Regions from separate parts of the Pseudochelatococcus lubricantis genome, predicted to be linked through region 2. Evidence: riboswitches for the same ligand, from Rfam matches in the RefSeq annotation. Region 2 holds a riboswitch; each other region holds the start of a gene.
What was found. A riboswitch is a leader RNA that binds a small molecule or an ion and turns the genes downstream of it on or off. The one in region 2 is predicted to bind cobalamin.

Region 1: linked by a shared signal. The riboswitch ahead of cobW (cobalamin biosynthesis protein CobW) and the one ahead of ACFFJ7_RS11065 (CbtB domain-containing protein) in region 2 are both predicted to bind cobalamin.
Region 3: linked by a shared signal. The riboswitch ahead of metE (5-methyltetrahydropteroyltriglutamate--homocysteine S-methyltransferase) and the one ahead of ACFFJ7_RS11065 (CbtB domain-containing protein) in region 2 are both predicted to bind cobalamin.
Region 4: linked by a shared signal. The riboswitch ahead of ACFFJ7_RS09050 (TonB-dependent receptor plug domain-containing protein) and the one ahead of ACFFJ7_RS11065 (CbtB domain-containing protein) in region 2 are both predicted to bind cobalamin.

The regions. Positions count from the first base shown of each region.
Region 1 is NZ_JBHLXC010000006.1:249,982-257,797, forward strand. It holds gene cobN (cobaltochelatase subunit CobN) at 1-3, opposite strand, end outside; gene cobW (cobalamin biosynthesis protein CobW) at 39-1,091, opposite strand; cobalamin riboswitch at 1,131-1,438, opposite strand; gene cobU (bifunctional adenosylcobinamide kinase/adenosylcobinamide-phosphate guanylyltransferase) at 1,615-2,136, shown strand; gene cobO (cob(I)yrinic acid a,c-diamide adenosyltransferase) at 2,168-2,782, shown strand; gene ACFFJ7_RS11995 (cobyric acid synthase) at 2,810-4,252, shown strand; gene cbiB (adenosylcobinamide-phosphate synthase CbiB) at 4,236-5,213, opposite strand; gene cobD (threonine-phosphate decarboxylase CobD) at 5,283-6,323, shown strand; gene ACFFJ7_RS12010 (tyrosine phosphatase family protein) at 6,320-6,838, shown strand; gene ACFFJ7_RS12015 (ABC transporter ATP-binding protein) at 6,987-7,816, opposite strand, start outside.
Region 2 is NZ_JBHLXC010000006.1:41,574-49,389, forward strand. It holds gene ACFFJ7_RS11050 (DUF1576 domain-containing protein) at 264-1,595, opposite strand; gene ACFFJ7_RS11055 (TM2 domain-containing protein) at 1,653-1,958, opposite strand; gene ACFFJ7_RS11060 (histidine phosphatase family protein) at 2,175-2,741, opposite strand; cobalamin riboswitch at 2,805-2,949, shown strand; gene ACFFJ7_RS11065 (CbtB domain-containing protein) at 2,981-3,190, shown strand; gene ACFFJ7_RS11070 (CbtA family protein) at 3,208-3,936, shown strand; gene galE (UDP-glucose 4-epimerase GalE) at 4,444-5,589, opposite strand; gene ACFFJ7_RS11080 (response regulator transcription factor) at 5,874-6,395, opposite strand; gene ACFFJ7_RS11085 (sugar transferase) at 7,219-7,816, shown strand, end outside.
Region 3 is NZ_JBHLXC010000024.1:103,545-111,360, reverse strand. It holds gene ACFFJ7_RS19710 (manganese efflux pump MntP) at 1-327, shown strand, start outside; gene ACFFJ7_RS19705 (hypothetical protein) at 460-867, opposite strand; gene ACFFJ7_RS19700 (DUF2948 family protein) at 1,178-1,690, shown strand; gene hisD (histidinol dehydrogenase) at 1,674-2,966, shown strand; gene ACFFJ7_RS19690 (UPF0262 family protein) at 3,022-3,510, shown strand; gene ACFFJ7_RS19685 (arsenate reductase ArsC) at 3,512-3,958, shown strand; cobalamin riboswitch at 4,013-4,260, shown strand; gene metE (5-methyltetrahydropteroyltriglutamate--homocysteine S-methyltransferase) at 4,375-6,747, shown strand; gene ACFFJ7_RS19675 (aminotransferase class IV) at 6,748-7,539, opposite strand; gene ACFFJ7_RS19670 (anthranilate synthase component I family protein) at 7,536-7,816, opposite strand, start outside.
Region 4 is NZ_JBHLXC010000002.1:1,370,066-1,377,881, reverse strand. It holds gene ACFFJ7_RS09070 (metal ABC transporter solute-binding protein, Zn/Mn family) at 1-6, opposite strand, end outside; gene ACFFJ7_RS09065 (ABC transporter ATP-binding protein) at 193-948, opposite strand; gene ACFFJ7_RS09060 (FecCD family ABC transporter permease) at 951-1,955, opposite strand; gene ACFFJ7_RS09055 (ABC transporter substrate-binding protein) at 1,952-2,818, opposite strand; gene ACFFJ7_RS09050 (TonB-dependent receptor plug domain-containing protein) at 2,878-4,833, opposite strand; cobalamin riboswitch at 4,967-5,155, opposite strand; gene ACFFJ7_RS09045 (DNA translocase FtsK) at 5,504-7,816, shown strand, end outside.

The sequences.
Region 1 (7,816 bases), 210 kb from region 2:
CATGGTCCGTGCTTTCGCGGATCACTGGCGCGGGGCGCTCATGCGGCGAGGATTCGCTCGATCGCCGCGCGGTCGATGCCCTTGAGGCCGATGACGACGAGGCGCGTGCGCGGCGTTTCGTCCGCGCTCCACGGGCGGTCGAAATAGTGGTCGACACGCGGACCCGCCGCCTGCACAAGCAGGCGCAGCGGCTTGCCCTCGACGTGGGCGAAGCCCTTGAGGCGCAGGATGTTCTCGGCCTCGACAGCGGCACTGATGCGCCGCGCCAGATCTTCCGGCCGGGCGACGGCGGGCAGTTCGACAACGAAGCTGTCGAACTCGTCGTGCTCGTGGTCCGCCTCGTCGTCGTGATGCGTGCGGCGGTTTTCGATGTCGTCCTCGACGCCGAGCCCCAGTCCCAGCGCCACGGCGGCATCGACCTTGCCGTTTACGCCGGCCACGATCCTGACCGCCGGCGGCAGGTGCGGGCGCAGGGTTTCCTCGACACGGGCGCGATCCGCCTCACCGAGCAGGTCGGTCTTGGAAACGATGACAAGATCGGCGCAGGCGATCTGATCCTCGAACACTTCCTCGACGGGATCGTCGTGGTCGATGGAGGCATCGGCGGCACGCTGCGTCTCCAGCGCGGCGGGATCGGCGGCGACACGGCCTTCGGCGAGAGCGGGGCCGTCGACGACGGCGATGACGCCGTCGACCGTGACGCGCCCGCGAATCGCCGGCCACTGGAACGCCTGCACCAGCGGCTTGGGCAGCGCCAGGCCGGAGGTCTCGATCAGGATATGATCGACCTTCGGCTCCAGCGCCAGAATGCGGTCGAGAGCGGGGGCGAAGTCGTCGGCGACGGTGCAGCAGATGCAGCCGTTGGCGAGTTCGACGATGTTGTCCTGCGGGCAGTTCTCGACGCCGCAGCTGCGCAGGATTTCGCCGTCGATGCCCACATCGCCGAATTCGTTGACGACGATGGCGAGGCGGCTGCCGCCGGTCTGTTCGAGCAGGTTGCGGATGAGGGTCGTCTTGCCCGCACCGAGGAAGCCGGTGATGATGGTGCAAGGCACGCGGCCGCGAGCGGCGGAAAGGGCGGAATCAGCCATCGAAATGCGCTCCCTGTCCGGTTCTCCCGCCGGACGGTCAGAGTGAATCGGGTGACGGCAGGTCTCCTGGCTCCCGGATTCTCGCTCGTCCACCGCCTTCCCGAGTACTCAGTGGCGTGGGAGCGTGCTCCGATTTTGCGAAATCGTAACAGGCTCCGCGATTGTGTGCTTTGAGCGCTTTCCGATCGGAGAGCGCTCAACGCGGAAGAGCTATCCGGCTACAGTTGCGGGAACAGCTGCGGCATAACAAACGAAAGTCCGGCGGACGAACGTTTGCGCACCGCATTCCCTCTTAGCTTTCCCCGGCATTGCTCATGCGGGGAAAGACCGTCATACGTCATCTAGGGCCGGGGAGCGGAGCCTGTCAACGGCGCAAATTTGCGTTGGTTGCAAGCGGGTTCGGCCCTATGCTCGCGGAGAATCGGCCCGGGCGCGCCCCTCTGTTTCAGGCTCCGGCGGCTGGTTTCGGGCTGGGGCAGTTTCTTTGCGGATCGGGCAGTTTCTCTAAGGATCGGGTAGTTTCTTGGCGCACCGTTCGTCTCTTACATTCGTGCTGGGTGGCGCGCGCTCCGGCAAGAGCAGCCACGCGGAGCGGCTGATCATGGAGCAGCCCGCGCCGTGGCGCTATATCGCGACCGCGCAGGCCTACGACGAGGAGATGCATGCGCGTATCGCCGCCCATGCGGCCAGGCGGCCGGCGGGCTGGAACACCCGGGAGGCGCCGCTCGACGTCGCCGGTGCACTGGCCGCCACGCCGGAAGGCATGCCGGTGCTGGTGGACTGCCTGACTTTGTGGCTGACCAACGTCATGCTGTCGCCGGACGGACCGGATGTGGAGACGGCAAGCCAGCGGCTAGCGGAGGCGCTCGGCCGCCCGCGCGGGCCGTGGGTCGTGGTCTCCAACGAGGTAGGCCTCGGCATCGTGCCGGACAACGCCCTGGCACGCCGCTTCCGCGATGCCGCCGGACGGCTTAACCAGATGGTCGCGACGCGGGCGGATCGCGTGGTGTTCATGGTTGCTGGGCTCGCGATGCAGGTGAAATGAGTGGCGGCATGACGGATCGGACGAGGTGGGAATGACGGATATCAGCGAGGAACGGGCGCAGCGCCACAAGGCACGGATGCAGAACCGCAAGGCGGTGCAGGATGCGGAAGTCGCCGCAAAGACGGTGGAAAAGGGGCTGCTGATCGTCAACACCGGGCCCGGCAAGGGCAAGTCGACAGCGGCCTTCGGGCTGGCGCTGCGCATGCTGGGACACGGCAGGCGGGTCGGCGTGGTGCAGTTCATCAAGGGCGTGTGGCAGACGGGCGAGCGCGAGGCGTTCTCCGCGTTCGGCGAGCGCGTCGTCTGGCATACGATGGGCGAGGGCTTCACCTGGGAAACGCAGGACCTGGAGCGCGACATCACCGCCGCGCGCCGGGCGTGGGACAAGGCGCGCGAACTCATCGGCGATCCCGCGCTCAGCCTTGTCGTTCTGGATGAACTGAACATCGCGCTTCGCTACGATTATCTGGACCTCGCCGAGGTGGTCGACACGCTGCGGAACCGGCGGAACGATCTGCATGTCGTCGTGACGGGACGCAACGCCAAGCCCGAGCTGATAGCGGCTGCCGATCTGGTGACGGAGATGGGCGCCGTCAAGCACCATTTCGCCGCCGGTGTGAAGGCGCAGCCGGGAATCGAGTTCTGACGGATGGCGAGGCAGGCCCGCGCGTTGATGTTTCAGGGCACGGGGTCGGACGTGGGCAAATCGCTCATCGTTGCCGGGCTGGCGCGGGCGCTTGCCAATCGCGGACTGAGCGTGAGGCCATTCAAGCCGCAGAACATGTCGAACAATGCGGCGGTGACGGCCGACGGCGGCGAGATCGGCCGCGCGCAGGCGCTGCAGGCGCGCGCCGCCCGCGTGCCGCCGGGCGTCCACATGAATCCGGTGTTGCTGAAGCCGCAGAGCGAGACCGGCTCACAGGTCATCGTGCAGGGGCAGGTGTTCGCCAGCGCCGACGCGCGGCGCTATCAGGGGCTCAAGGCGACGTTGCTGCCTTATGTGCTCGACAGCTTCCGGCGGCTGGCGGGCGAGGCGGACATAGTGCTGGTGGAGGGGGCGGGCAGTGCTTCCGAGGTCAACCTGCGCGCGAACGACATCGCCAACATGGGCTTCGCTGCGGCCACGGAAACGCCGGTGGTGTTGATCGGCGATATCGACCGGGGTGGCGTCATCGCAAGCCTCGTCGGCACGCGGGCGGTGCTCGATCCGGCGGATGCCGCGCTGATCCGGGGCTTCATCGTCAATCGGTTTCGCGGCGATCCGGCGTTGTTCGCGGCTGGCATGGACCTGATCGCGGCGCGCACCGGCTGGCGGGCGTTCGGGCTCGTGCCCCACTTCGCCGACGCGCGGCGGCTGCCGGCGGAGGATGCGCTTGCGCTGGAGCGGGGAGAGGGCGCACGGGCCGGCGGCGGGCGCATCAGGATCGCCGTGCCGATCCTGCCGCACATCTCCAATTTCGACGACCTCGACCCGCTGGAGGCGGAGCCGGACGTCGATCTCGTGCGCGTGTTTCCCGGTTCCGCCATTCCCGGCGACGCGCGGCTGGTGCTGCTGCCCGGGTCGAAGGCCACTGTCGCCGGGTTGCGGGCGCTGCGCGCGGCGGGCTTCGACATCGATATCGCCGCCCATGCGCGCCGGGGCGGCTTCGTGCTCGGCCTATGCGGCGGCTACCAGATGCTCGGGCACGTCATTGACGATCCGGGAATCGAGGGGCCGCCGGAACGGATCGCGGGGCTGGGCCTGCTCGACGTCGCCACCCGTCTCGCGCCGCAGAAGCAGCTCGGCCTCGTGGCAGGTGAAAGCCGCGACGGCGTGCGGCTCGGCGGTTACGAGATGCATATGGGCGTGAGCGAGGGGCCTGACGCCGCGCGGCCCTTCGCGCGTCTGGACGACGGGCGCGCGGACGGAGCGGTGTCGGCGGACGGGCGCATCTTCGGCAGCTATGTGCATGGGCTGTTCGCGCACGATGCCCAGCGCGCCGCATGGCTGGCACGGCTTGGCGGCACGAGCGCCGGCGAGGACTACGCGGCGGGCGTCGAGCGGGTGCTCGACGGGCTCGCGGCGCATCTGGAGGCGCATCTCGACATCGACGGGCTGCTCAGCCATGCAGCATGAGCAGCGCGGCGGCCAGCGCGAGGGTGGCGACGAACAGCGCATCCGCGAGGCGATAGAGGGCAAGCGCGCGGCGGATGTCGCCGGCTGTGGCGTGCTGCCTGCCGCCGGCATTCATCCGCGCGTCTTCCACGCGCACGCCGCCGTAGTGGCGCGGCCCTGCCAGAGACACGCCGAGCGCGCCGGCCATCGCAGCCTCCGGCCAGCCAGCGTTGGGTGAACGGTGGTGGCGGGCGTCGCGCAGCACAGCCCGCCATGCATCGCGGGCCGAGGCGCCGGGCGAGAGGGCGGCGGCCGCGACGAGGAGCAGTGCCGTGAGGCGCGAGGCGGGCAGGTTGACGAGATCGTCCAGCCGGGCGGAGGCCCAGCCGAAGGCGCCATGGCGCGGGGTGCGGTGGCCGATCATGCTGTCGGCGGTGTTGATCGCCTTGTAGACGGCTGCCCCCGGCAGCCCGGCGGCGGCGAGCCAGAAGGCGGGCGCGATGACGCCGTCCGAAAAATTCTCGGCGAGGCTCTCGATGGCGGCACGCGCCACGGCGGCCTCGTCGAGGCTTTCGGGATCGCGGCCGACGATGTGCGCCACGGCCCGGCGTCCGCCGGCAAGGCCCTCGCGGTCGAGCGCGTCGGCGACTGCGGCGACGTGGCCGTGCAGGCTCCGCTGGGCGAGGAGCGTACTGGCGGCGAGCGCGGTGACGAGCAGGCCCACGCCGTCGCCGCACAGGCGCTGGACGGTGAAACCTGCGGCGCCGCTCACCGCGATGAGCGCCAGCAGCGCGGCGACGCCGGCCGCCTTGCGGATGCCGGGCGCGGCACCGTCACGGTTGAGATGCCGGTCGAGCAGGCTTATCAGTGCGCCGATCCACGTCACCGGATGGCCGATGGCGCGGTAGAGGCGATCCGGATAGCCGGCGGCGGCCTCGATGGCGAGCGACAGGAAGGCGAGAATGAACAGGGAGACTTGCACGTGACGCTCCAACCACCGGCGCGCCCGCCGATCGCGGAGAATCAGCCGATCGACGGGCGCTCGCCCGGCATAAAGGAAACGGCCGCGTTTGCCGATGCCGTGGCCGACCACGGCGGCGACCTCGCGCGGGCGCGGGCGCTGTTCCCCGATACGCCCGCGCCGTGGCTCGACCTGTCGACCGGCATCAACCCGCATCATTATCCGCTCCGGGCGCTCGGCGCCGAGGTGTTCGCGCGCCTGCCGGAGGAAGCCCGCTGCCGGGAACTCGCGGCGTTGGCCGCCACTGCCTACGGCGCGCCGGGTGCCGCGCAGACCGTGCCGGCGGCGGGCACGCAACTGCTGCTGCCGCTGGTCGCGGGGCTTGTGCCGCCGGGCCGCGCGGCCGTACTGTCGACCTCCTACGCGGAACACGCCCGCGCGGCGCGCCTCGCCGGCCACGCAGTGACGGAAGCGGAGACGCTCGCGGAGCTGGAGACGGCGGACCTCGCCATCGTCGTCAACCCCAATAATCCCGACGGGCGGGTGGCGGCGCGCGAGGACCTCGCCGCGCTGGGCAGGCGGCTCTCGGCGCGCGGCGGGCTGCTGGTCGTGGACGAGGCGTTCATGGATGTCGTTCCGTCGGGGGCGAGCGTCGCGGGCGACGTGGAGGCGGCGGGAATCGTCGCGCTGCGCTCCTTCGGCAAGTTCTTCGGCCTCGCCGGTGTGCGGCTCGGCTTCGCCCTCGCGCCGCGTGAGCTTGCGCGGCGGCTTTCGGCACGCCTTGGGCCGTGGGCCGTCTCCGGCCCGGCGCTGGAATATGGCCTCGCGGCGCTGGGCGATGCGGACTGGCAGGCGGAGATGCGCGCGCGCCTCGGCGGCGAGGCGCAGCGCCTCGACACGCTGCTGGCGGAGACCGGCCTGCCGGTCGCCGGCGGCACCAGCCTGTTCCGCTATCTGGACGACGTTCCGGCGCAGGAGATATTCACCGCGCTGGGGCGGCGCGGCATCCTCGTGCGTGCCTTCGAGGCGCGGCCGCGCGCCCTGCGTCTCGGCCTTCCCGCAGACGACACAGCCTTCTCGCGGCTGGCGGACGCCCTGCGCGCATGGCGGGAGGGGACGCGGTCCATATGACGCCGTTGATCCACGTAACGCCGCTATCGCGATTGTCCGAGACGCTGCGGCATTCGGGGGCGGTGTATCGGGTCTCGATGGCCTCGCCGGATGCCGCCGCGTCCCGCGAGGCGGATCGTGGGTCCGGACAGGTGCTGAGGCTCGTCTTCCACGACATCGCGGAGGAGCGGCCGGGACTCGTCGCGCCGACGGAAGGCGATGTCGCCGCCCTGCTGGATTTCGCGCGACAGTGGGCGGGCCGGGGGGCGCTGGTGATCAACTGCTATGCCGGCATCAGCCGCTCGCCCGCCGCCGCCTTCATCGTCGCGGCGGCGCTGCAGCCTGGCCGCGACGAGGCGGAGCTTGCGATGGCGCTGCGCCGGCGCGCGCCGGCGGCAACACCGAACGCGCGGCTGGTGGAACTCGCGGATGCGCTGCTGCAACGGAACGGCCGCATGACCGCCGCCATCCGCGCCATCGGGCGCGGCGTGGACGCCTTCGAGGGTGAGCCCTTCACGTTTCCGCACGACACATGAGCAAATCCGCGTCGAAGCGGTGCTATAGCATTTCGACATTTCATTGAAACGCCGAAATGCTATAAGTTTTTGATATTACGCGCTTTCTTCACGAAAACCGGTATCCACTTTGCTTGAAAACGCTTTAGGAGAAGGCGGATGCCGTGGATCAGTCGACCGGCTGCGTCTGTGACCGGTCGAGCCGCCAGTAATGACCACGGCGGGCGATGAGCGCGTCGTGCGTGCCCTGTTCGAGGACGTTGCCGTTTTCCATGTAGACGATCAGATCCGCGTCGCGGATGGTCGAGAGGCGGTGCGCGATCACGAAGCTGGTACGGCCGCTCCGCAGCCGCGCCATTGCCCGCTGCACCAGCAGCTCCGTGCGGGTATCGACGGAACTGGTGGCCTCGTCGAGAATGAGCACGACGGGCTTCGCGAGAAAGGCGCGGGCGATCGTGAGAAGCTGGCGCTGACCGACGCTGAGGCCGCTGCCGTTCTCGTCGATGGACGTGTCGTAGCCCTGCGGCAGCGTGCGGACGAAATCATCGACATGGCAGGTGCGCGCGGCTTCGAGAATCTCGTCCTCGGTGGCGCCCTCCCGGCCGTAGGCGATGTTCTCGCGGATCGTGCCGCTGAACAGCCAGGCGTCCTGCAACACCATGCCGAAGTGCCGGCGCAGGCCCTCCCGGCTCATGGCGCGGATGTCGACGCCGTCGAGCGTGATGGTGCCGGCGTCGATCTCGTAGAAGCGCATCAGCAGGTTGACCAGCGTCGTCTTGCCGGCGCCGGTCGGTCCGACGATGGCCACGGTCTGGCCCGGCAGCGCCTCCAGGCTGACGTTCTCGAAAAGCGGCACGGACGGATCGTAGCGGAAACGGACGCGATCGAACACGACATGCCCCTTCGCGCCCTCGATCTCCCCGGGTGTAGCGGGATCGGGGGCGAGTTCCGGCGCGTCCAGAAGCTCGAAGACGCGCTCTGCCGAGGCGGCGGCCGATT
Region 2 (7,816 bases):
GGCGCAGTCCCGGCCGAATGGCTGGCTCATTCTTCTGCGGGGGAATAAAGATTTTTCTTCTTACCCGCAATCGATGTTTACCATACAGATGTTCACTAGAAATGGTAAGTTATTTATGGAAAAATTTTTATCAATACATAAAAATTATTTAAAAATATAAAATTTCTTAATATAATAAATTATGGGTGTATATTTCTATTATTGTCGTTGCAAACGCTGTGCGAGAGAAGGCAAGCGCCTGTAACAGCAACGGAGGGGGCGTGTCAGGGCGGTCGGCGATCGGCGCCCGCGCTTTCGGCCGGATCGCGCGAGCGGAGGGCCGTGATGACCGGCACCAGTACCGCAGCGACAATGCCCGCGGCGAAACCGTTGTTGTAGAGGTTCAGCCCGCCGTGAAGGACGCCCACCGTCAGCGCCGTCGACGAGTGAAGGAAACCCGCGACGATACCCCAGCGCCAGCCATACCGGCCGGCAATCGGCGCGAGCGTGGTGCCGAACAATGCCGCGAGCAGGATCGACGGGTCGTTCGCGTTCCACGGCTTGGCGATCGACGCCAGGAAAACGCCGGCCATGATCGGCCAGATGTTCAGGCAGTGCTTTCCGAAGGCGGAAAAGCCGACGATACAGAAAATCGCCGCGATGGTCGGGCCGTTCAGAGCGCCGCCGACGAGCACGATATACGCCGCGGACATCAGGCCGGTCATGCCCATATTGACGAACGTCGGCCCGATGCCGACGCGGGCGATGAAATCGGTCGGCGACTGGCCGGAAAGCCTGAGCAGGGCGCCGAGCTTCCCGAAGGATTGCCTGTCGATAAAGTATCCGAAGGCGATCATCGAGGCGAAGACGAGCGCGAGGAAAGCGCCCAGGATGCGGTTGTTGCCCGTTGTCCAGATCATGACTGGCTCGGGGACGAAGCCGTATGACTTGTACACTGCCACGACCACCGTGCCGATGACGCCCGCCACAAAGCCGACATTATAGAGCGAAAAGCCCATATGAGCATTGAAAAGCTGCGCTGCAACGGCCGGCAGGACGAAGCCCATCAGCAGGGAGGTTGCGATGCCGAGCGGAATACTTGCTGTCAGCGAAAGGGACGAGCTGAAAACGATCTCGGAAAAGACGGGGGCCAACGCCGCGCCGAAGAACGCGGTGTTGATATGCTTCGAGAAAGGTTCTTTCCTGAACCTCGCATAAAGATAAACTCCCGCGACGACGAGCCAGACGTTCAGCAGGTTCTTGCCGAAGAGCGCGAAGCCGAGCACCAGAAACAGGCAGGCGACGGACGCGCCGCCGATGTTCGCGTCACAAAGCCGGTAGACGAAACTCACGAGCAGCGTCAGCAGGCCCGCGTTGACGAACGCCGCCCCCATGCCGCCCACGCCGATATAATCGGTGATCAACGTATCCCGCGCCGTCACGATCCTGATGAGACCATCAAATATCTCGGCAGGCCCCGATACGGCAAAGCCGAACAGGATGAAGGCGAGCGCGTAGGCACGGACAATGGCGAGCATCTGGCCGTCCGAAAGCCGGAGCGCGGCATCGGTTTGCGACCCCGGCTCCATGTCGCCGCCTGTTTGCCTCGCATTCATGATCGGTTGCCCCTGGAATGCTGTCACGATCCCCTCCACGCCGGCCTGACGTCCGATCTACTGCGATGCGGTCAGGCTCCCGCCATGCGCCGCAGCCTGCCGGGTGTATTTCTGGCGCAACTGCTCCCGCTTCTCCCTTGCCATGCCGCTTATCAGAAAAACGTCGAAGAGCGTCCACAACAACCCGATGATGCAAATATTCAGGACGATCTGCAGGATCGCGCTTTTTGGGCGGCCGAGGTAAAACCTGTGCGCGGATAGCAAGCCGAGGAAGAACCACAGCAGGTAGGCGACGATGAGGTTCGGCCCCTCGTTTTGAACTTGCATTTCAACGACGAGGCGGTCTTGCGGGCTGAGTGACATGAGATATTCCTGAACCATATGGAATCGTCCGCACAATAGCATGGCGGGCGCTCCCCGAGGGACCTTCTACCCGAGAAACGTCGCCGGACGAGCGTTAAAACGCTGTTGAATGCAGCGGCTTTCCCCGGCATCGTGGCGCGTGCTTTTCAAACGTCGGTCAGCCTCTCGACCATTTCTACGTTTCGCTGAAACGTAGCAATGGTCTATCGCTTCGCTTCAGAGAAGCGCGAGCGGTAACGCCCGCAGCGTCCATCGGCGGCCGTCGTGCCGCAGGTCGGTGACCGACAACGGCCCGGCGTCGAGCCGCCAGAAGCAGGCGGCCGGCGCGCCGAGTGCATGCAGCGCCGCCGCGCGGGCCACTGCCGGATGGGTGACGGCGATGACACTCCCCCCCGTGCAGGCCGCATCCAGCCACGCGCCGACACGGCGGATCAGGGCCGAGACCGATTCGCCGCCGTGGGGGGCGTCGTCCGGATCGCCGAGCCAGGCGGCCACCGCCGCCGGTGTCTCGGCCGCGATCCCGGCGATGCTGCGGCCGCGCCAGAGCCCGAAGTCGCAGTCGTCGAGCCCGGCAATCGCCTCGGCGTCGAGCCCGAGCGCGGCCGCGGTCTGCCTGGTGCGCCGCTCCTGGCCGGACAGCGCACGATCGGCGCGCGGCAGGCGCCCGGCGAGTGTTGCTGCAAGGGTTTCCGCTGCCGTTTCCAGCTCCTCGTCCATGGGGAAACGGCCAGCGCGTGTCGCGGCTGTGGCGGCGTGGCAGAGCAGGGTGAGGCGTGTGGTCATGGTCCGGCATTCCGAGGCAGGCGCACCGCCCGGTTTCATATACATCAGGCGGGCGCGGGTTTCGTTGACTTGAGCATGAGGGAAGGTCATTATCCGGTATCGCTGGGAACGGGAAGTCGGTGGAAATCCGGCATGGTCGCGCCACTGTGACCGGCCGCGCGTATTGCGCGACCGGAAGTCAGACCCCGTTCCGGCATGATCTGAACCCGATCGGGACGCGCCATCCCAGAGGAGCTACGATGACCGATTTTACACATTTTCCGTCCGCCAAACCGGCGGTGATTCCCGTCAGCGAAATTCTGCCCTGGGCGGTCTTTGCCGGCCTGCTGTCGCTGCTGGCCATCTATTTCATCGGCGCGGAGCAGGGCGCGGTGGCGCTGTTCCAGGGCGAGTTCATCCACGAGTTTGTGCATGACGGCCGACACCTCCTCGGCTTTCCCTGCCACTGACGCCCGGAGTCGACATCATGGTCAGAACCCTGCTGGTGCGGGGCATGCTCGTCGGTCTTCTGGCGGGTGTGCTTGGTTTCGTTTTCGCGTATCTCGTCGGCGAGCCGCCGGTGGACGCGGCCATCGCCATTGAGGAGAGCGCGGCCGCCGCCGCCGGCGGAGCGTCCGGCGACGAGCCGGAGGTCGTCAGCCGGCTGGTGCAAAGCACACTCGGCCTGTTGACGGCGCTTGCGGTGTTCGGCGCCGCGCTCGGCGGCATTTTCGGGCTGGCCTTCGCCTATGCGCAGGGCAGGCTCGGACGGATCGGTCCGCGCGGCACGGCGGCCTTCCTCGCCGTTGCCGGCTTCATCTCCCTCGTGCTGGTTCCCCAGATCAAATATCCGGCAAACCCGCCGGCCGTGGGCAGCCCGGACACCATCGACATCCGCACCGGGCTCTACTTCACACTCATCCTGCTGTCGGTCGTCGCCGCTCTCGCTGCTCTCGCCATCGGCCGCCGCCTCGTGGCGCAGTACGGCACGTGGAACGCCGCGCTCATCGGCGGCGGCGTTTATGTGGTGGCCATGGCCCTGGCGATGTTCGTCATGCCGACCATCAACGAGGTGCCGGCCGAATTCGCGCCCGCCGTGCTGTGGGATTTCCGCGTCGCCACCATCGGCCTGCAGGTGGTGCTGTGGACGACGCTGGGTGTCGCCTTTGGCCTTCTGTCCAGCCGGCAGACGTCCGCAGCGAGCCGCAGCGGATGAAAGCCGGCGCCGCTGCAAACCGCATGGCGGCGCGGCGGCTCCGGCCGTGTCGCCGTCTGGCTGTGGCGCTTCTGGCTGCGTGGCTTCCGCTCCTCGCTGCCGCCCCGCCCGCGCTGGCGCACCGCAGGACCGCCGGGCCGACCGATGGAATCGCCATCGCTGGCATTTCCCATGGCGAGATGGCCATCCTCGATGCCCATCGTCGCGCTATCGTCGCCCGGGCGGCACGCAAGCCGCTGGCCGACGAGACGTTCTGGCGCGTGCTGAACTACGCCCGGATCCAGCATGCGTTCTGCCTGTGGGGGCTGGCGCCGGGCAGCGTCGCCGACGAGGAGAGCCCGTTCAACGAATGCTCGCACGCCTATCTCGCCGCGGCCAAGGATCTTCTGGTCCGCATGCGGGCCATGCCCGACATGGATGCCGCGACTCGCGCCCTGGGCGAGCGGGTCGATCGAGACCTGCTGCTTGCCGGCGCCCTTGAGGTATGCTCCTACAGCGCCGATACCTTCAACACTGCGGATGTGATCCGCCCGCGGTGGGCGCAGATGACCGTGCACCCGCCGACACTGATGGCGTTCGGCGGGCTCGCGGCCGCAGGTGTGGGGATGACAGCGGCGATGACATGGCGCCGGCGGTTTCGCTGGCGTAGCCTAGAGGGTTGAGGCTCTGCCAGCGCCATGCATCCGCGCACATCCTGTCGATGTCGCGCTCGGCCTTCCAGCCCAGCAGGCGGTTGGCGAAAGCGGGATCGGCGTAGCATTCAGCGACGTCCCCTTGCCGCCGCGCCACGAAGCGAAGCGGAATGTGCCTGTTGCTCGCGCGCTCGAAAGCATGCACGACTTCCAGCACGCTGAGGCCATACCCCGTGCCCAGATTCGCGGCGATGAAACGGCCCGTCGTCGCGAGATGCTCCAGCGCGGCAACATGCCCTTCTGCCAGATCCATGACGTGGATATAGTCGCGCACGCCGGTGCCGTCCCGGGTCGGATAGTCGGTGCCGAATACGTTCAGCTCATTCCGGTTTCCAACGGCCACCTGCGCGATGTAGGGGAGCAGATTGCCGGGCACACCACGAGGATCCTCGCCGATCAGGCCGCTTTCGTGGGCGCCTATCGGGTTGAAGTACCGTAGCAGGGCGATCCGCCAGCCCGGTTCGGCATGTGCGAGATCGGTGAGAATGTCCTCCGCGGCGACCTTCGTTCGCCCATAGGGGTTCGCGGGCCTGCGCGGAAAGTCTTCGCGTATCGGCACGGTCGCGGCTTCGCCGTAAACCGTCGCGGAGGATGAAAACACCAGCGTGCGCACGTTGGCGCGGCGCATCGCGGCGAGCAGGGCGAGGGTGCCGGCCACGTTCACGTCATAATACTGCAGGGGCTGCGCTACGGAGTCGCCCACGGCCTTCAAGGCGGCAAGGTGGATGACCGCGGCGAATGTGTTGTGTGCGAAGGCCGTGTCCAGCTGCCTCGCGTCGCGGATGTCGGCATGGATGAACAGGGGCCGCAGACCGGCTAGCCGTTCCAGCCGCTCGATCACGGCGCTGCTGGAATTGGTCAGGTTGTCGTAGATGACGGGCCTCAACCCCGCCCGCACCAGTGCTTCGCAGATGTGAGCGCCGATGAAGCCGGCACCGCCTGTCACAAGAATGTTCGACATCGTTGACATGCCATATTTCTCCATAAGCACTCCGGAGAACGGGCCGAACAGAGGGAGGGGGGCTCGCGGACGCCCGGGAGCCCCGCAATACGGAATGGCCTGCCGGATAGCCGGCAGTTCCGCCGTCGCCAGGCTTCCGGTGCATCAGGCTGTATTTATGGTGCAATGATGGTTATATCGAAATATTGAATAACCAGAAATAAGCGCGAATTTTATTATTGAAATGCAACTTTAACGAGAATATCGGATTTGAAATACATGCTTCGCAGCAACGATGCGTCTTTTCAGATAAGCAGCTGCCCTCTGGCCCGCAAAACCCACATTGCAGCTTCAAAACGGTTGCGGACGTTTAGTTTTCGCAATATAGACTTGACGTGGCATTTGACAGTCGGTTCTGCTATATCGAGTTCTCTTGCGATATACTTGTTTGACTGTCCTTCGGACAAAAGTTCCAGAACGGCAATCTCGCGTGGAGAAAGCAGGGACCGCGTATCGACATTTTCGTGCGAAATGCCGCTTTCCCTGAGGATTTTTTGCAGCTCCGCGTCGCTATGGGCGTCGTGGCTTGTGTCTCCTGCCGGCGCATGCGCGGAAATATGCTGTATCAATAGTTTGTCGTTCAAAGTATTGATAGTCGAATATTCCTCTTCGTTTCTTGCCTGTGTTGCTTCTTTTGTATCGGAGGTTGCCTCCGAAGACATTGCGATGACAACCAGCCCGGAGTTTTCTTCCTCCTTCGGCGAATGGAAGCCCATCTGCAACAGCCCCGCATTCTCCGGAACTGAAGTTGCACCTGAGAGTTTCATTTATGCACCTCACACGTATTTTCACACGCGATGGGTCTTATTGTCAGACGGAGTTGTGCTCGACACGTCTGAAGCGATCAGCTATCCCCCTCAGATCACGTCATTTGCGGCTACTAGGAGGATGACATTGCATCCTATTTACAGAACAGGATGCATGTCAAACATTTTCATGCAAATAATGATCAATCGCTTTACCAAGCTTTATTGTATGTAAATTTTTTAACATAAAAAGAAAAAAATTGAGCATGAACGATATATCGAAAAATAAATAAATATATATTTGTAAATTTCAAATTCATAATTTAATATTTATGTAATTTTTAATTAATTTAATATTTTTATACTTATTTACATAATAAATTTTATAAATATAATTTATTATTTATAATGTTATATTATAATTTCTTAGTGAGTTCTTGATTAAATTCATTAATTAAACACGAAACGAAATATGGCTGTTTGCGGTTTCCGGAAGGTGTCAGTCTCTGGCAACGCCGCGCTTACTTTGAATCATGTCCGCAGTTCCGGTCTTTGGACGTTGTCGAATAAAGTTCTCTTGAAACCTGCCCGGTCAGGCCCAGACGGGGCGTCAGAAATGCCATAGAACTTATCGGTTGGTGAAGCAAGACGTTCATCTATACCTCTTCAGGGTTAACCCTCCATGATAGTTGAACCACAACCGGCTATTTCAGTATCAATGCGTGAGAGGCATTCTTTGCCGCGCCCACGGCGTGAGCAAAAGAATGACAGAGCTGTCAATCGGATAGCGGATCCCGCTTTGCCGAGCATGCTGGGCACGTTTGTGTGGCGTGAGGAGATGGCCATGGCTCATCGCATCAACAAGATTCCCGGGAACGCGGATTATTCCATCTCGGTTGGCGACAAGCATCGAACGCGGGCGCTGGACAACTTTCGGGACGCGATAAAACGCGCCTTCGATCTTATCGGAAGTATCGCGCTGATTTTTCTGGCATTTCCATTGCTTTTCGTTGTCGGCCTGCTTGTGGCGACAGACGGAGGGCCGGTATTCTATCGTCACTCCCGCGTGGGGCGCTGCGGCCGAATGTTCGGTTGTTGGAAGTTTCGTACCATGATCCTCGACGCGGAGGCCTGCCTGGGCGAATACTTGTCTTATCATCCGGAAGCTGCCCGGGAGTGGGAGCGCGAACAGAAACTGGCCTTCGATCCACGGATCACATCTGTCGGCCGGTTTCTGCGTCAGTCGAGCCTCGATGAACTGCCGCAATTGTTCAATGTACTGTCCGGAGACATGAGCCTTGTCGGACCACGACCTGTCACGCAAGCTGAAATGAAGCATTACGGCCCGGTAGCGCCGCTTTACATGAGCGTACGCCCGGGTATAACCGGGTTGTGGCAGGTGAGCGGGCGCAACGACGTCGGCTATAACGAGCGGGTGGCGC
Region 3 (7,816 bases), on a different contig from region 2:
GCTGTCGGCCTTCACATGATCTTTCAGGCGTCGACGCGCAAAGAGGAGGCGGCGCCTGCTTCTCACTCGCTCTGGGCAATCGTCGTCACTGCAGTTGGCACGTCGCTTGATGCGATGGCGGTAGGTGTTTCGTTGGCCTTCCTCAATGTGAACATCCTCGCCATCGCTGTCGCCATCGGCTTCGCGACCATGGTGATGAGTTCGATTGGAATGCTCGCAGGCCGCTTTCTCGGACAGCGTTTCGGCCGCATTGCCGAGGCAGCGGGCGGCTGTGCTCTGTTCGGTCTCGGGGCGATGATCCTCTTCGATCACTTGACGAAGGGCTGATCCCTGCACACAGCCATGCTCTTCGTCCGACAGTCCGAATAACCGGACCGGGCTGCGATGGCGGATATCTCCGTTCAGCCCGGCCACGGTTCTGGCAGTCCGTGTTGTCGCCTCGCGCCTCAGGCCGCTGCGTTATTGCACCACGCCGCGCTTGACGCCGAAGCCCGGTATGTCGCAGCGGCAGGGCGTGCCCGAGCGCAGGGGGCCGGACGGGCAGGCGCCGCGGGATGTCACGCACACGCCGCCGCGCTGCGGGCGCTGGCCCCATCCCGGAGGCGGAGGCGGCGGCGGTCCGGGGCGCCAGCCGGGCGGCGGCGGGCGTTGGCCCCATCCGGGCGGCGGCGGGGGCGGCGGACGGCGGTCCCAGTCGCGGTCGCGATTCCGGTCATAGCCGCGCGGCGGCGGCGGCCCATCGTCCCATCGGAACTCCCCGCGGTCGCGCGGTCCGTCGTCGCGGTAATATTGGGCCTCGGCCGCCCCTGCAAACAGCAGGGGGGCAGCGACGATGGCAAAGCTCAACAGTGCCGAACTACGTTTCAATTGATCCCCCTATTGGCGTCCCGCCCGGACTACGTGCATCCGTGCCAGCCGATTCACCAGTTTACATACCATTTCCGCCGTGAAAGTTCCGCCCGCATTATGACCTTTCCGGGGCGAAGACCTCGCTTCGCCTGGGGATTACCCTTCGCCGGCGCAGCGCGGTCTCTGGCGGAAGGCAGGAACGGAAGCCCCGCGCCGTTGCCGGATTGCGGCACGTGAGCGCTCATCGGCTGTCATGATCGTTTGCGTGCTTGCCTGCGGCTGTCGTCACCGATAAATCGTAGAAGATTAGGGGTATGGATACGGGACGATGGGCGAGAACGACATGGCCGGCGAGGCGGATGGCGACCGGCTGCTGCGGTTGCTGGCGCTGGACGAAAATGACCTCGACGTCATCTCCGCGCATCTGCAGGATGCGCACGTCAGGCGTGCGGACCTGCACTTCCTGCCCCACGAGCACCGTTTCGTGCTGGCGCTGCAGCGTTTCGACTGGGAGCGGCCCGAAGACGCGCCGCCGCGCCGCCGCCTGGCGGCGCTGCACTTCGACCAAGTGCGCGCCGTGCGTCACCGCAACCTGGAACACACCGCGCCCGATTCGCTGTTCAACCTGCTGGCCATCCACTTCATCGAAGGCGAAAAGCCGTCCGGTGCCGTCGTCCTCGAATTCTCCGGTGGCGCCGCCATTCGGCTTGATGTCGAATGCATAGAGGCGCAAATGAAGGACCTTGGCCCGATGTGGGAGGTGGCTGGCCGTCCCGCCCACACGGAAGGCGAGGGCAGCGGCCGCGAGCATGACGGAGGATCGGATGCCGGTAAGACTTGACGCGCGCGACGAGGGGTTCGAAGTCGCCTTCCGGGCGCTTCTCGCGGCCAAGCGCGAGGTTGCCGAGGATGTCGACGCCGTTGTCCGCGATATCATCGCCGATGTGGCGGCGCGCGGCGACCGGGCCGTGATCGACTATACGGCCCGTTTCGACGGGCTTGCGCTCGATCCGGCGCGCCTGCGCGTCAGCGAGGACGAGATCGACGCCGCGCTCGCCGATTCCCCGCGCGAGGCACTGGCGGCGCTGGAAGTGGCGCGTGCGCGGATAGAAACATATCACCGGCGTCAGAAACCGGCGGACGAGCGCTTCACCGACGAGGCGGGCGTGACGGCGGGCTGGCGCTGGACGGCCATCGAATCGGTCGGGCTCTATGTGCCGGGCGGCACCGCGAGCTACCCTTCGTCCGTGCTGATGAACGCCGTGCCGGCGCAGGTGGCCGGCGTGCCGCGCATCGTCATGGCGGTGCCGATGCCGGGCGGCGCCGTCAACCCGTTGGTGCTGGCGGCGGCGCGCATCGCGGGCGTCGACGAGATCTATCGTGTCGGCGGCGCGCAGGCTGTGGCGGCGCTGGCGCACGGCACGCAGACGATCGCGCCCGTCGCCAAGATCGTTGGGCCCGGCAATGCCTTTGTCGCGGCGGCGAAGCGGCGCGTGTTCGGCCTCGTCGGCATCGACATGATCGCCGGCCCGTCCGAGGTGCTGATTCTCGCGGACAGGAACGCCAATCCCGAATGGGTGGCGGCGGACCTGCTGGCGCAGGCGGAGCACGACACGGCCGCGCAGTCCATCCTCATCACCGACAGCGCGGCACTGGCGGACGCGGTCGCTGCCGCCGTCGAGGGCCATCTCGTGACGCTGCCGCGCGAAAAGATCGCCCGCCAGAGCTGGGAGGATTACGGCGCGATCGTTCTGGTGCCGTCGCTCGGCGAGGCTATCGGCCTCGTCGACCGCATCGCGCCGGAGCATCTCGAAATCGTCGCGGACGACGCCGAGGCGCTGGCCGGGGCAGTACGCAACGCGGGTGCAATCTTCCTCGGGCAGTATACGCCGGAGGCCGTCGGCGACTATGTGGGCGGCCCCAACCACGTGCTGCCCACGGCCCGTTCCGCCCGCTTCGCGTCGGGGCTTGGTGTGCTCGATTTCCTCAAGCGCACCTCCATCCTGCATTGCACGGCGGATGCCCTGCGGGCCGTCGGGCCGGCGGCGATCGCACTGGGCGAGACGGAGGGCCTGCAGGCGCATGCGCGTTCCGTCAGCATCCGCCTCAATCTTTGACAACACGAAATGATGCGGGGCGGGATGGGGCACTCACAAACCGAAAGGTCAAGTCGTGACAAGCGCCGGTGATGACAAGCGCTGCCGTCTCGTGTCCGTGACGCTGGACGAGGCCTCGCTCGGGCGGGGCAATCCCGATCAGGAGCACGAGCGCGCCGTCGCCATCTGGGATATTCTTGAAGAAAACCATTTTACCGTCGCCGGCCACGAGGGTGGTCCGTATGCGCTCCGCATCGCGCTGGTCGACCGCAAGCTGGCGCTGGAGATACGCGAGGCGGAAGGCGCGCATGTCGTTTCGCATTTCCTGTCGCTGACGCCGTTCCGGCGCGTGATCAAGGACTACGAGCTTATCTGCGAAAGCTATTACGCCGCCATTCGCACGGCCACGCCGTCGCAGATCGAGGCCATCGACATGGGGCGGCGCGGCATGCACGACGAGGCGTCGGAGCTGCTGCGCGAACGGCTGGCGGGCAAGCTCGACGTCGATTTCGACACGGCACGCCGGCTGTTCACGCTGCTGTTCGCCTTGCACTGGAAGGGCTGACATGGCCGACGGAACGGCGGGGCGTCGCATCCAGTCCGTGCTGTTCATGTGCGCCCTGAACGCGGTGCGTTCGCCCATGGCGGAGGGCATCGCCCGCCACTATTTCGGGCGCTCGCTTTACGTCGCCTCGGCCGGCGTGCGGCCGGACGAGATCGACCCCTTCACTGTCGCTGTCATGGACGAGATCGGCATCGACCTTGCCGGCCACCGCCCCCAGTCGCTGGAGGAGCTGGAGGATACCGGCTTCGATCTCATCGTCACCCTTTCCCCCGAGGCGCATCACCGGGCGATGGAACTGACCCGAACCATGGCCGCCGCGGTGGAGTATTGGCCGACCTTCGATCCCACCGCCGTGCAGGGATCGCGCGACCAGCGCCTCGATGCCTACCGTTCCGTGCGCGACGGGCTCCGGAAACGTATCGTCGAGCGCTTCAGCAGCCAGAAGTAAAACAATGATATAAACATATCTTTATATATATGCTTGACCGCCGATCCCGATCTGTCATAGTGCGACGGTCGTGGTTCTTCGCCCTGCCGTCGGCGGCGGCGAAGCCAAGAGGGAATCCGGTGCAGGGCGTGGCCGCGGGAGCGGCCGCGATCCGATTCCGGAGCTGCACCCCGCAACTGTCGGCGGCGAGCGCCCGTCCAATTCGTGTCACTGATGGTGGCATTCTTGCCACATCCATCGGGAAGGCCGGACGGGTGCGCTGACCCGCGAGCCAGGAGACCTGCCACGATGCATGAACGTCCTCGGGCGGGGTCCCCGGTGGTCGCCTGTCGTGGCGCGTCCCCGGAGTGGACCCGGGGCGGCGTCCGCGTGCGTCCGCTCGGCCTTTTGCCCCCCATTTCAAGGGGTTATAGCCGATGTCTTTGTCTCATACGTCTTCGTCTCCCAATCCGCCTTCTGTGCCCACCGCCACCCTCGGCGTGCCGCGCATAGGCCCCCGCCGCGAGCTGAAGACGGCGCTCGAAGCCTTCTGGTCCGGCAAGATCGGGCAGGAAGCCCTGCTCGAAACCGCCGCCGGCCTGCGCGTCGCCAACTGGGCGCGCCAGCACGCGGCCGGCATCGCGCACATTCCGTCGAACGATTTTTCCCTTTACGACCAGGTTCTTGACACCGCCGTCGCCGTCGGCGCCATTCCCGCCGCCTATGGCTGGAAGGGCGGTCCGGTGTCGCTGGAAACCTACTTCGCGCTCGCCCGCGGCACCGAGGGCGACGTCGAAGCCTGCGCCGTTCACGGCCATGCGCATGGTTCGACATCCGGCTTGCCGGCTCTGGAAATGACGAAATGGTTCGACACCAACTACCACTATCTCGTCCCGGAGTTTTCGCGCGGCCAGGAGTTCGCGCTCGCCTCTACCAAGATCATCGACGAGTTTCGCGAGGCAGCGGCACTCGGATACCGCACGCGCCCGGTGCTGATCGGCCCGGTCACCTTCCTGAAGCTCGGCAAGAGCCGCGATGAAGCCTTTGATACGCTTTCGCTTTTGCCTGGCCTGCTGCCCGTCTACACGGAAATCCTGCGCCGCCTCGCCGCCCACGGCGCCGACTGGGTGCAGATCGACGAGCCAGTGCTCTCGCTCGATCTCGACGACGCGACCCGCGCCGCCATCGCCTCCGCCTATGGCATGTTCGCCCGCGCCGTGTCGGGCCTGAAGATCCAGCTCACCAGCTATTTCGGCGCGCTTGGGGACAACCGCGCGACGGCGCTGTCGCTGCCGGTCGCCGGCCTGCATCTCGATCTCGCCCGGGCGCCCGGGCAGCTCGATGCCTTGCTGGCGGAGGCGCCGGCGGGGCTGGTGCTGTCGCTCGGCGTGATCGATGGCCGTAACGTCTGGCGCGCCAACCTGCCGGCGATCCTCGACCGCATCGAGCCCGTCGCGGCAAGGCGGGGCACCGATCATCTCATCGTTTCGGCCTCCTGCTCGCTGCTGCACGTGCCGTACGACCTCACGCTTGAAACCGGCCTCGACGCGGAACTGAAGGGCTGGCTGGCTTTCGCCGCCCAGAAGCTCGACGAGTTGTCGATCCTGGGCCGTGCGCTGGCGCAGGGGCGCGATGCCGTGAAGGATGAGCTTGCCGCCTCCGCCGCTGCCGCGCGGACGCGCGCCGCGTCGGCGCGCATCCACAACCCGGCGGTCGCCACCCGCCTCGCAGCGGTGAAGCCGGAGGACACACGCCGCGCCCACCCGTTCAGCGAAAGGCGCGAGGCGCAGCGGGAGGCGCTCAATCTGCCGCGCTTCCCCACGACCACCATCGGCTCCTTCCCGCAGACGAGCGAGGTGCGCAAGGCGCGCGCCGCCCACACGCGCGGCGAACTGGACGGCGCGGGCTATGACGCCTTCCTGCGCAAGGAAACGGCGGCCACCGTCCGCTGGCAGGACGAGATCGGCCTCGACGTGCTCGTGCACGGCGAGTTCGAGCGCAACGACATGGTGCAGTATTTCGGCGAGCTGCTCGACGGCTACGCCTTCACCCGCAATGGCTGGGTGCAGAGCTACGGCTCGCGCTGCGTGCGTCCGCCCGTCATTTTCGGCGATGTCTCGCGCCCACAGCCGATGTCGGTGGAGTGGATCGCCTACGCCCAGTCGCTGACCGACAAGCCTGTGAAGGGCATGCTGACCGGCCCTGTCACCATGCTGCAATGGTCCTTCGTGCGCGACGACATCCTGCGTGCCGACGTCTGCCGCCAGATCGCGCTGGCGCTGCGCGACGAGGTGGCGGACCTGGAGGCCGCCGGAATCCGCGTTATCCAGATCGACGAGCCGGCGATTCGCGAGGGACTGCCGTTGCGCAAGGCGGACTGGAAGCATTACCTCGACTGGGCGGTGGAGAGCTTCCGGCTCACGTCGTCCGGCGTGCGGGACGAAACGCAGATCCATACGCACATGTGCTACTCGGAGTTCAACGACATCATCGACGCCATCGGGGCCATGGATGCCGACGTGATCTCCATCGAGACCTCGCGCTCGAAGATGGAACTGCTCGACGCCTTTATAACCTACCGCTATCCCAACGAAATCGGGCCGGGCGTCTATGACATCCACTCGCCGCGCGTGCCGTCCGTCGCGGAGATGGTGGAACTGCTGGAGAAGGCCTGCCAGCGTCTTGCCGCCGACCAGATCTGGGTCAACCCGGATTGCGGCCTGAAGACTCGCAAGTGGGAGGAGGTGCGCCCGGCGCTCGTCAACCTCGTCGCGGCCGCGCGCATCCTGCGCGAAGAAGCGGCGGGCTGATCAGCCGAACAGCGCCCTGGCGAGTCTCGATGCACCGGGGCCGCTGGCGGGCAGATCCTTGCCCGCCAACGCCTTCACGGCGCGGATGCCGAGGCTGCTGGTCAGCACGATCTCGTCCGCGTTCAGCAGATCGTCGACGGTCAGGGAGGCCTCACGCCCCCCGGTTTCCAGAATGCGCGCGCGCGTGATGCCGGGCAGCGCGCCTTCCGCCACCGGCGGCGTGAGCCAAACGCCGCCGATCAGCGCGAACACATTCGCGGCACTCGCTTCCGCGATCCGTCCCGCAGTATTCAGCAGCAGGGCGTCGTCCGCGCCGCAATCGCGCGCTTCGAGGCGGGCGATGATGTTGTCGAGGCAGTTGGTGCTCTTGATGCCGGCGACCGGCGAATGCTCGTTGCGGCGGGTGCGGCTGGCGACAATGACGTGTGCGGTAGCAGCCTGTGGCGATGCCGGGAAGGCCGTTATCAGCAACGTGGGATCGGGCGCATCGGGTGGCAGAAGCCCGCGCGGGCCGGAGCCGCGCGTGAAGGTGAGGCGCAGCGAGCCCGCCTGCAGTGCGTTGGCCGCGATGACGGCGGCGACGGCGGCCGCGACATCGACAGCGGGCAGCGGCAGGCCGATCACCGCCGCGCCGTGCGCCAAGCGCGCCAGATGGCGTTCGAGGTGAGCGGCTTCGCCGTTCGTGACGCGGATCGTCTCATAGAGGCCATCGCCGAGCAGAAAGCCCCTGTCCGTGACGGAGAGCGCGTGCCGGGTGCCGTCGAGCAACGATCCGTTCAGCCAGCCGATCACGATATCTCCCCGGTCAGTGCCTGCAGCAGCGGGCGCATCTTCAGCAATGCTTCCTCATACTCGCCTGCGGGAAGCGAATCGGCGACAATGCCGCCGCCCGCCTGTGCGATCAGTGTGTCCCGGTGGCGCACAAGCGTGCGGATGGCGATGCTGCTGTCCATGGCGCCATCGAAGCCGATATGGACGACGGAGCCGAAGCAGACGCCGCGCTGCCGCCGCTCCAGCTCCGCGATGATCTCCATGGCCCGGATTTTTGGTGCCCCCGTGATCGAACCGC
Region 4 (7,816 bases), on a different contig from region 2:
CAGCATGTGACAACCTCTTGGAAAATCCCGGGAACCCTCAGAGAACCCAAGGAACTCTCGGAGAGCCCCGGGATTTTCGGAGAACCTTTGGGGCAACCGCATGAAACGTGAAAATCGCCATGCGGCGGCGTGAGAAACGATATGTTATATCACTCACTATACAGGGCCTGCCGTTCGTACGCAAAACCCGGCTCATATGGGCCGCCACGGCAGGATGAACCGTTCGCCCGCATGATCCACGCGGACCGCGCTCACCCCGTAGGCGGCGGCAATGTTGGCGTCCGTCAACACCGCGCCGCAAGGGCCGTCGGCAAGGATGGCGCCCCGGTTCAGCAGCACGAGACGGTCGCAGAACCGGCTTGCGAGCGAGAGATCGTGCAGCACGGCGACGATCAGCCCGCCCGCCTCCGCCATGCGGCGCAGCAGGCCAAGCACGAGCAGTTGCTGGCGAGGGTCGAGCGCGGCGATGGGCTCGTCCGCGAGCAGGACGGGCGCCTCGACCGCCAGCGCCCGCGCTAGCAGCACACGCATGCGCTCCCCGCCGGAAAGCGTGTCGACGTCGCGTCCACGCAGATGCGCCGTGGCGGTGGCATCGAGCGCGCGCGCGACGGCATCGCCGTCACGGCGGGGATCGGCGAAGTGGGGCAGGCGGCCGAGACGCACCAGCGCCTCGACGGAGAGGTTCCAGTGCGCCGGCCCTGTCTGCGGCAGGTAGGCGATCAGCCGCGCGCGCTCCTTCGGGTCGATGGTGCCGACCGGCTGCCCGTCGACCAGCACCGTGCCTTCGTCGGCCGGGACAAGCCCGGCGAGCACGCGCAGCAGCGTCGATTTTCCCGCGCCGTTGCAGCCGATCAGGCCGACCAGCTGGCCGCGCGGCAGCGAGAGATCGATGCCCCGCAGGACGGGCACACCCTTGAGCGACAATCGGAGATGTCCGGTCACGATCATCGTCAGGCCTCTCCCCGCAGGCGCCGCAGGAGCAGGAACAGGAAGGGCGCGCCGACAAGGGCCGTGACCACGCCGAGATTGAGTTCCGGCTGTGTGGGCAGCAGGCGCAGCAGAATGTCCGCGCCGAGCGTCAGGATGGCGCCGACGAAGCCCGCCGCCGGCAGCACGCGGCCGGGTTCACGGCCGGCGAGGGGGCGCGCCAGATGCGGTGCCACGAGGCCGACGAAGCCGATCATGCCCGTCACCGCCACCGCGCTGCCCACCGCGAGCGCCGTGCCGAGGATGAGCCGGATGCGCAGCCATCGCAGGTTGAAGCCAAGACTTTGCGCCACGTCCTCCCCGAGGCTCAGCGCATCGAGAGCCCGGCCGGCGGTCAGCAGCAGCCACCACCCGGGCGCTGCCGGCACGAGCACGAGGGCGATATCGGCAAGGCTGCGGTCGGCGAGCGATCCCATCAGCCAGAACACGATCTCAAGCGCCGCGTAGGGGTTGGGCGACAGGTTGAGCGCCAGCGACGTCAGCGCGCCCGCGAGGCTGTTGATGGCGACGCCCGCCAGCACCAGCGCCATCGTGCCCAGTCCCCGGCCGGCGAGCGCGAACAGGATGACGCTGGCCGCCGCCGCGCCCGCCATGCCGCCGAGCGGCAGGGCGAAGACGAAAACGCCGGTGAGCCCGGCATAGAACATGACCACCGCCCCCAGCGCCGCCGCGCCCGAGATGCCCATCACGCCCGGTTCCGCAAGAGGATTGCGCAACAGCCCCTGCATGGCAGCGCCGGCGAGCCCGAGGCCGAAGCCGGTGGCGGCACCGAGCAGCGCGCGCGGCAGACGCAGTTCGACGAGGATCAGCGACGCAAGGCTGTCCCGGCCGTGGACGAAGTCGGCCGCGGCCGCGAAAACGTCGAGCCGCGTCTCGCCGACCGCCGTCGATAGCGCCGTCAGCAGCGCCGCGACCATCGCCAGCGCCGCGACGGTCTGCCGGTGAGTGAGCGGCCGCAGGGTGCTCATGGCGTTTTCCCCTGCAGCGCGCGGCGCAGATAGGCCACGGCCTCCACGGTGCCAGGGCCGGCGCAGGTCCACAGCCGCGACGGCATGTCGACGGTCCGCATCGCGCCGCGCCGGGCAAGCGCCACAAGCGCGGGATGGCGCGGCGCCTGCGTGGCGAGCGCGGGGGCGCCCTCGTTGTCGGTATCGACGATGAGGATATCGGGCGGGCGGATCAGGATCGCCTCCAGCGGCATCCGCCCATAGCCGACAATGCCGGCCTGCGCGGCGAGATTGACGAGGCCTGCTTCCGCGAGCACGCTGTCGATCAGCGTTCCCGCGCCGACGGCGATGTTGTTCGCCTGCAGGACGAGCGCCGTGGCCGGGGGCAGGGGCAATTCCCGCCGGAGGCCGGCGAGCCGCCCGTTCATGAGGTGCACCTCCCGCTCGGCGGCCTCTGGCCGGCCGATGCGACTGGCCACGCCGCGCACCTGGGCGGCGATCGCCTCGAACGTCGTCGGCACATCGAGCACCGCGAGCGGAACGCCGAGGCGGCGCAGCATGGAGAGCGTCGCCGGCGCCGAGAACGCGCTCGCGAACACAAGATCGGGAGCGAGCGCCATCACCTCCTCCGCCCGCCCGCGGTTGACGGGAAACGCGGCGGCCTGCGTCGCTATCGTACTGTTGCGCGCATCTCGCGAGAGATAACTGAGCGAAGCGATGTCGGCAGGATCGGCGAGCCGCAGCAGCAATTCATCCGCGCACATATTGATGGACACGAAACGGGCGGCGCGGGCACCGGGAGCGTAGCAAAAGACGGACAGCAGCAGACCCGCGAGGCCGCAGGCCGCACCCGCCGCACTCTTTCGCGTTCGCCGATCCTTCATGGATTGCCGTTGCCCATCGTGTTGCCGCCAAGGCTCCTGCCGTCGGGACGCTCGCCGCGTCACGGCGGCGTGAAGCGCAGGCCGGCATAGACGCCGAGCCCCGGCCGCAGGAAGCCGACCGGGTTTTCATAGCGGCGGTCGAACAGGTTGTCGACGCGCGCGAACAGCACCGTGCTGTCGGCGGCCTTGTAGTCGACGGCGACGTTGACGGTCGCATATCCCGACGTGCGCAGGCGCGGGATGGAGAAATCGCGGTTGCCGTCCACCCACGCACCAACATAAAGCGCGGTCGCGGAAAGCCCCAGCTTCTCCGTCGCCTGCCAGCGCGCGGTGAAGCTCGCCTTGTGCCGGGGGCGGCGCAGCAGCTCCTGCCGCGCAACGTCATCACGCGCGAGGGTGAAAGTATAGTCCGCGCGCAGGTCGACCGCCGGCGTCAGCGCCACCGCCGCGAAGGCTTCCACGCCCCGCGTCGTCGCCTTGCCCACGTTCTCGTAGGACGTGAAATCCGTGTTGGTGTTGATGAGATTGTCGATATCGTTGTGGAAATACGTGGCGCCGATCAGCACGCGCTCTCCGGCAAGCGGTTGCTCGAAGCCGATATCGTAGCCGGTGCTTTCCTCCGGCCGCAGATCCGGATTGCCGTAGAAGTTGTAGAGCGGGCGCGAATCCATGAAGCGCTGGCTCAGGGTAGGGGCCTTGAACCCCGTGCCGACGCTCGCCTTCAAGCGCGTTTCCAGCACCGGCAGCGTGAAGGTGGGGGCGATGCGCCAGGTGGTGTGGGCACCGAAATCGTCGTTGTCGTCGTGGCGAATGTTGGCGGCGAAGGCAAGGCGGTCGAAAATCTTCCCCTGCCATTCGATGAATCCCGCGCTGTTGCCGGCAGACGCCGTAAGGCTGGCGTCGTCGAAGCGTTCGCGTTCGTGCTGGAGCCCAAGGATGAGCTTGTGATCGGGCGCGACGACGACATCCGCGCGCCAGTCGTAGATCGTCCGCTCGCCGAGATACTCCGTCACGCTGCCGGGGCCGAACGCGGTCGCGGGCTCCGTGCTCTCGCGGTCCTCGTTGGCGTAGCCGATGCCAAAGGTGTTGGTGATGCGCCCGTCCCACAGCGACCACACGCCCTCCGCACGGGTTACGAAGCGTTGGTTGCGCTGTTCGCTGCGGGCGGCGTTCGGAGCGCCGGGCCAACCTCCGTCGGTCGTGTTCTTCAGCAGCGCGTCGCTGTAGCGGCCGACGACGGACAGGCGAAAATTGTCGGTGACCGCGAAGCCGAGCCGCGTGGCGAAACTCCAGTTGTCATAAAAGTCGTCGTTGATGCGCTGGCCGGGTGGCACCAGTTCCGGCGGCGTCACCGGCGTCGCCTCCGTCCGCAGGTGAGCGGCGGAGAAGAAATAGTCGAACCGCTCGCCGCCGCCGGACAGGCTCGCGCTCTGGTTGAAGGTGCCTGCCGAACCGCCTTCGAGCATGAGCGCCGCCTTTGGCGGCCCCTTGCCGGCCTTCGTCGTGATGCTGATCACCCCCCCGAGTGCATCCGCGCCGTACAGGCCGCTCTGCGGGCCGCGCAGCACCTCGATGCGCGCGACGTCGGCTGTCGCCAGATGGCTGAAATCGAACACGCCATTCGGCGTCGACGGATCATTGACCGGCACGCCGTCGACCAGCACCTTCACGTGGTTGGCGTTGGTGCCGCGCAGGAAAACGGATGCCTGCCCACCGGGACCACCGGTCTGCACCATGTTCAGGCCGGGAACCGTGGCGAGCGCGTCCGCGAGCGTGCGCCGCTGGTCGCGGGCTATCTCCTGCTCCGTGATGACCGTCACCGCCGAGCCGACCTGCGCCACCGGCGTCGGTACGGCGGTCGCGGTCACCGTGATCTCGTCAAGCATCATTGCATCCGCCTGCCGGGCGTGCACCGGGTCGGCCTGCATGGCGAGCGCCGCCAGCGCCGGCGGAACGGAAAACAGAAAAGCGACGCGCAGCGCATGCGCCGTCGACAGGCGGAGGGGAGGGAACAAGACAGAACCTCTTCGGGCAACGCCGGCCCGGAGGCAGCGCACGTCAGGTGGCACGTCACCGCGACAAGACACACCCGCCCGCCCGAAGACGAGAACGGCAAGCCCGCACCGGCACACCCCGACCGATGGTCCGCTGTGACCACGTCCGACGGCAGGTCTCCTGGCTCGCGGTTGACGCCTGCACCGCCTTCCCGGACCGAAATCCAGTGGCCTCGTGGCGCAAGCCTGCCGCTCACAGTTGCGGGGGCAGCCGCAGTATCACGCATCGCGCTCACTGCGTTCCCTTTTCATCCTCGGAAGGAACCGTCACGATGAAGCTACACTTTGCACGCACCGCTGTCAAAAACCCGCCGCAATTGTCAACACCGGAACCTTTCTCCTGGCGGTGACAGGCATGATATCGTCATATATGACATATATCTGGAGAAAATGACATATGATTCGAAAAATAGATCGCATTCGCCATAGGAGCGACGCAACCGTCGCCTCGCTCGCATCGCGCTTCGCCGGCTTAACGTTAATCGTCGCGCCAGAGTTAATCCCGGTTTAACCGCCTGGGGACTACACTTGGCTCGAATCAAGCCAATTTGCGAGTTCTGCCCGAAACATGCGAACCATCCGAAGGACCTCGTCCCACGCTGAGGATATTTCCGATGCGTTGCGCCGCTTCATGGTGCAGCGTGCTGTCGAACTGGCCGGCCTTTTCCTGCTCGCGTTCATCGGTGCATCGGTTCTGGCGCTGATGACGTGGTCGGTTGAGGACCCGAGCCTGACCCACGCCACGGACGGGCGGGTCGCCAACATGCTGGGCATGCCGGGGGCCATCTTCGCCGATCTCATCATGCAGATATTCGGCCTCGGCTCCGTCGCGCTGCTGCTGCCGTGCGCGGTCTGGGCCATCCGGCTCGTGGGGCGGCGGCCGCTGCCGCGTCCGGCGCTGCGCATCGGCCTTTGGCTGGTGGGAACGGGCGCTGCCTCGGCGGTCGCGAGCGCGCTGCCGGAAACCGCCCGCTGGCCGCTGCCGTCCGGACTTGGCGGTGTGGTCGGCGATGCGCTGCTGTTCGGCGGCCACGGCCTGGCCGGCACGGGCGGCATCGGCGGCGTGATCGTCGGGCTCTTCTATGCCGCTACCGCCATTCTCGCGCTTTCTGCGGCCTCTGGCTTCGGCCTCGCGCAAGCCGCGCGCTCTCCGTCCCCCGAGTCTCCTTACGATATGCCGGCCGCGGATGACGACGGCCGCGACGAGCCGGGCTGGGGGATCGTCTCGCTGGGCGCCGTCATCCATGGCCTGATGACGCTGCGCACGGCACTCGCACGTCGCTTCCGCAAGCCCGACCCGCTGCGTGACGGGCGCGAGCCCGCCGAAGGGCTGGCAGCGCACCCGGCGCGGGAGCCCGTGTTCGGCGACGATTACGACTTTGCCGAGTCGTACGCCACGCACCAGCCGCAGGCTGTGCACCAGGCACCCGCGCAGAACTTTCCGCAAGGCTATCCACAGGCCGCGCCCGCATTTACCGGCGACGGGAGCATCGAGGCGGCAGGGGACATTCCGCCCGAAATCGCCGCCTTCGCACCCACGCGCGGGCGCCCGTCGCGCGTCCACATGCCGGCGGCGCCCGTTCCCGCCGCCGTTCTTCCGCAACCGCCGGAGCCGATTGCTGCGCCGCCGTCTTTCGACGCCCCTCTGGGCGCTCCCGAAGGCGCAGTTTCGGCCGACGGCACTCCGGCATGGCGCAAGCCGTTCCAGTTGCCGCCGAATGTGCGCTTCACCCGCAGCACGGACCGCGAGCTGGCCGCGCGCCAGCGCGTCGCGACGGACGGCATGATGGCTGGCGAGATGACGGCGGACAGCCTGGCGGCGGACAACGCGGCGCATGACTTCGCACCCGCCGACGAGGCGGCGTTCGCCGGCTATCCCGAGGATCGGCGCGAAGCCGATGCGTTCGCGCCCTTCGCAGGCGAGGCGGATGCCGGGGAAGAGCATGCCGACGACCGCTGGGCGGAGGATGCGCAAGCCAGCGTCGACCCGCATGACGACGATATCGCGGATATCGACGCGGCGGAGGAACACGACAGCGCATCACTGGACGCGGAATTCGCCGCCGGGCACGAAGCGCCGCCGGTGTTTCTGCGGCATACGGCGCGCCCATCCGCGCTGGCGCCCTCCAATGACGACGACCCGTATGCGCCGCCGCCGCCCGTCGTGGCACGACCGGCCCCGCGCCCGGCAGGCGAGGGGGCCGGCAGGCCCCTCCAGCCGCGCGTGAATGCCGCAGCCGTGGGAGCAACGGCCGGCGCAGCGATGGTCCGTACCGCCGCCGCGGCGCCTACGCACGCGCCGTCCGCCGGTGTGACGACACGGCGCGTGCCGCAGGCGGTCGCGCCCTCCGGCGAGTATCAGATGCCGCCGCTTTCCGTGCTCGCGATTCCAGCGGGGCCGAAGGACACGATCTCCGAGGATGCGCTGGAACAGAACGCCGCCCTGCTCGAAAGCACGCTGGAAGACTTCGGCGTGCGCGGCGACATCATCCACGTGCGCCCCGGCCCGGTGGTCACGCTCTATGAGCTGGAGCCCGCGCCCGGCACGAAGTCCTCGCGCGTCATCTCGCTCGCCGACGACATTGCCCGCTCCATGAGCGCGGTGTCCGCGCGCGTGGCGGTGGTCGCGGGCCGCAACGCCATCGGTATCGAGCTGCCGAACGCCCGGCGCGAAACCGTGTTCCTGCGCGAGCTGCTGGCCTCGGAGGAGTTCCAGCGGTCGAAATTCAAGCTAGCCCTTTGCCTCGGCAAGACCATCGGCGGCGAGCCGGTGATCGCCGATCTCGCGCGCATGCCGCACCTGCTGGTGGCGGGCACCACGGGTTCGGGCAAGTCGGTGGCCATCAACACCATGATCATGTCGCTGCTCTACAGGCTGCGGCCCGAGGAATGCCGGCTGATCATGGTCGACCCGAAGATGCTCGAACTGTCGGTCTACGACGGC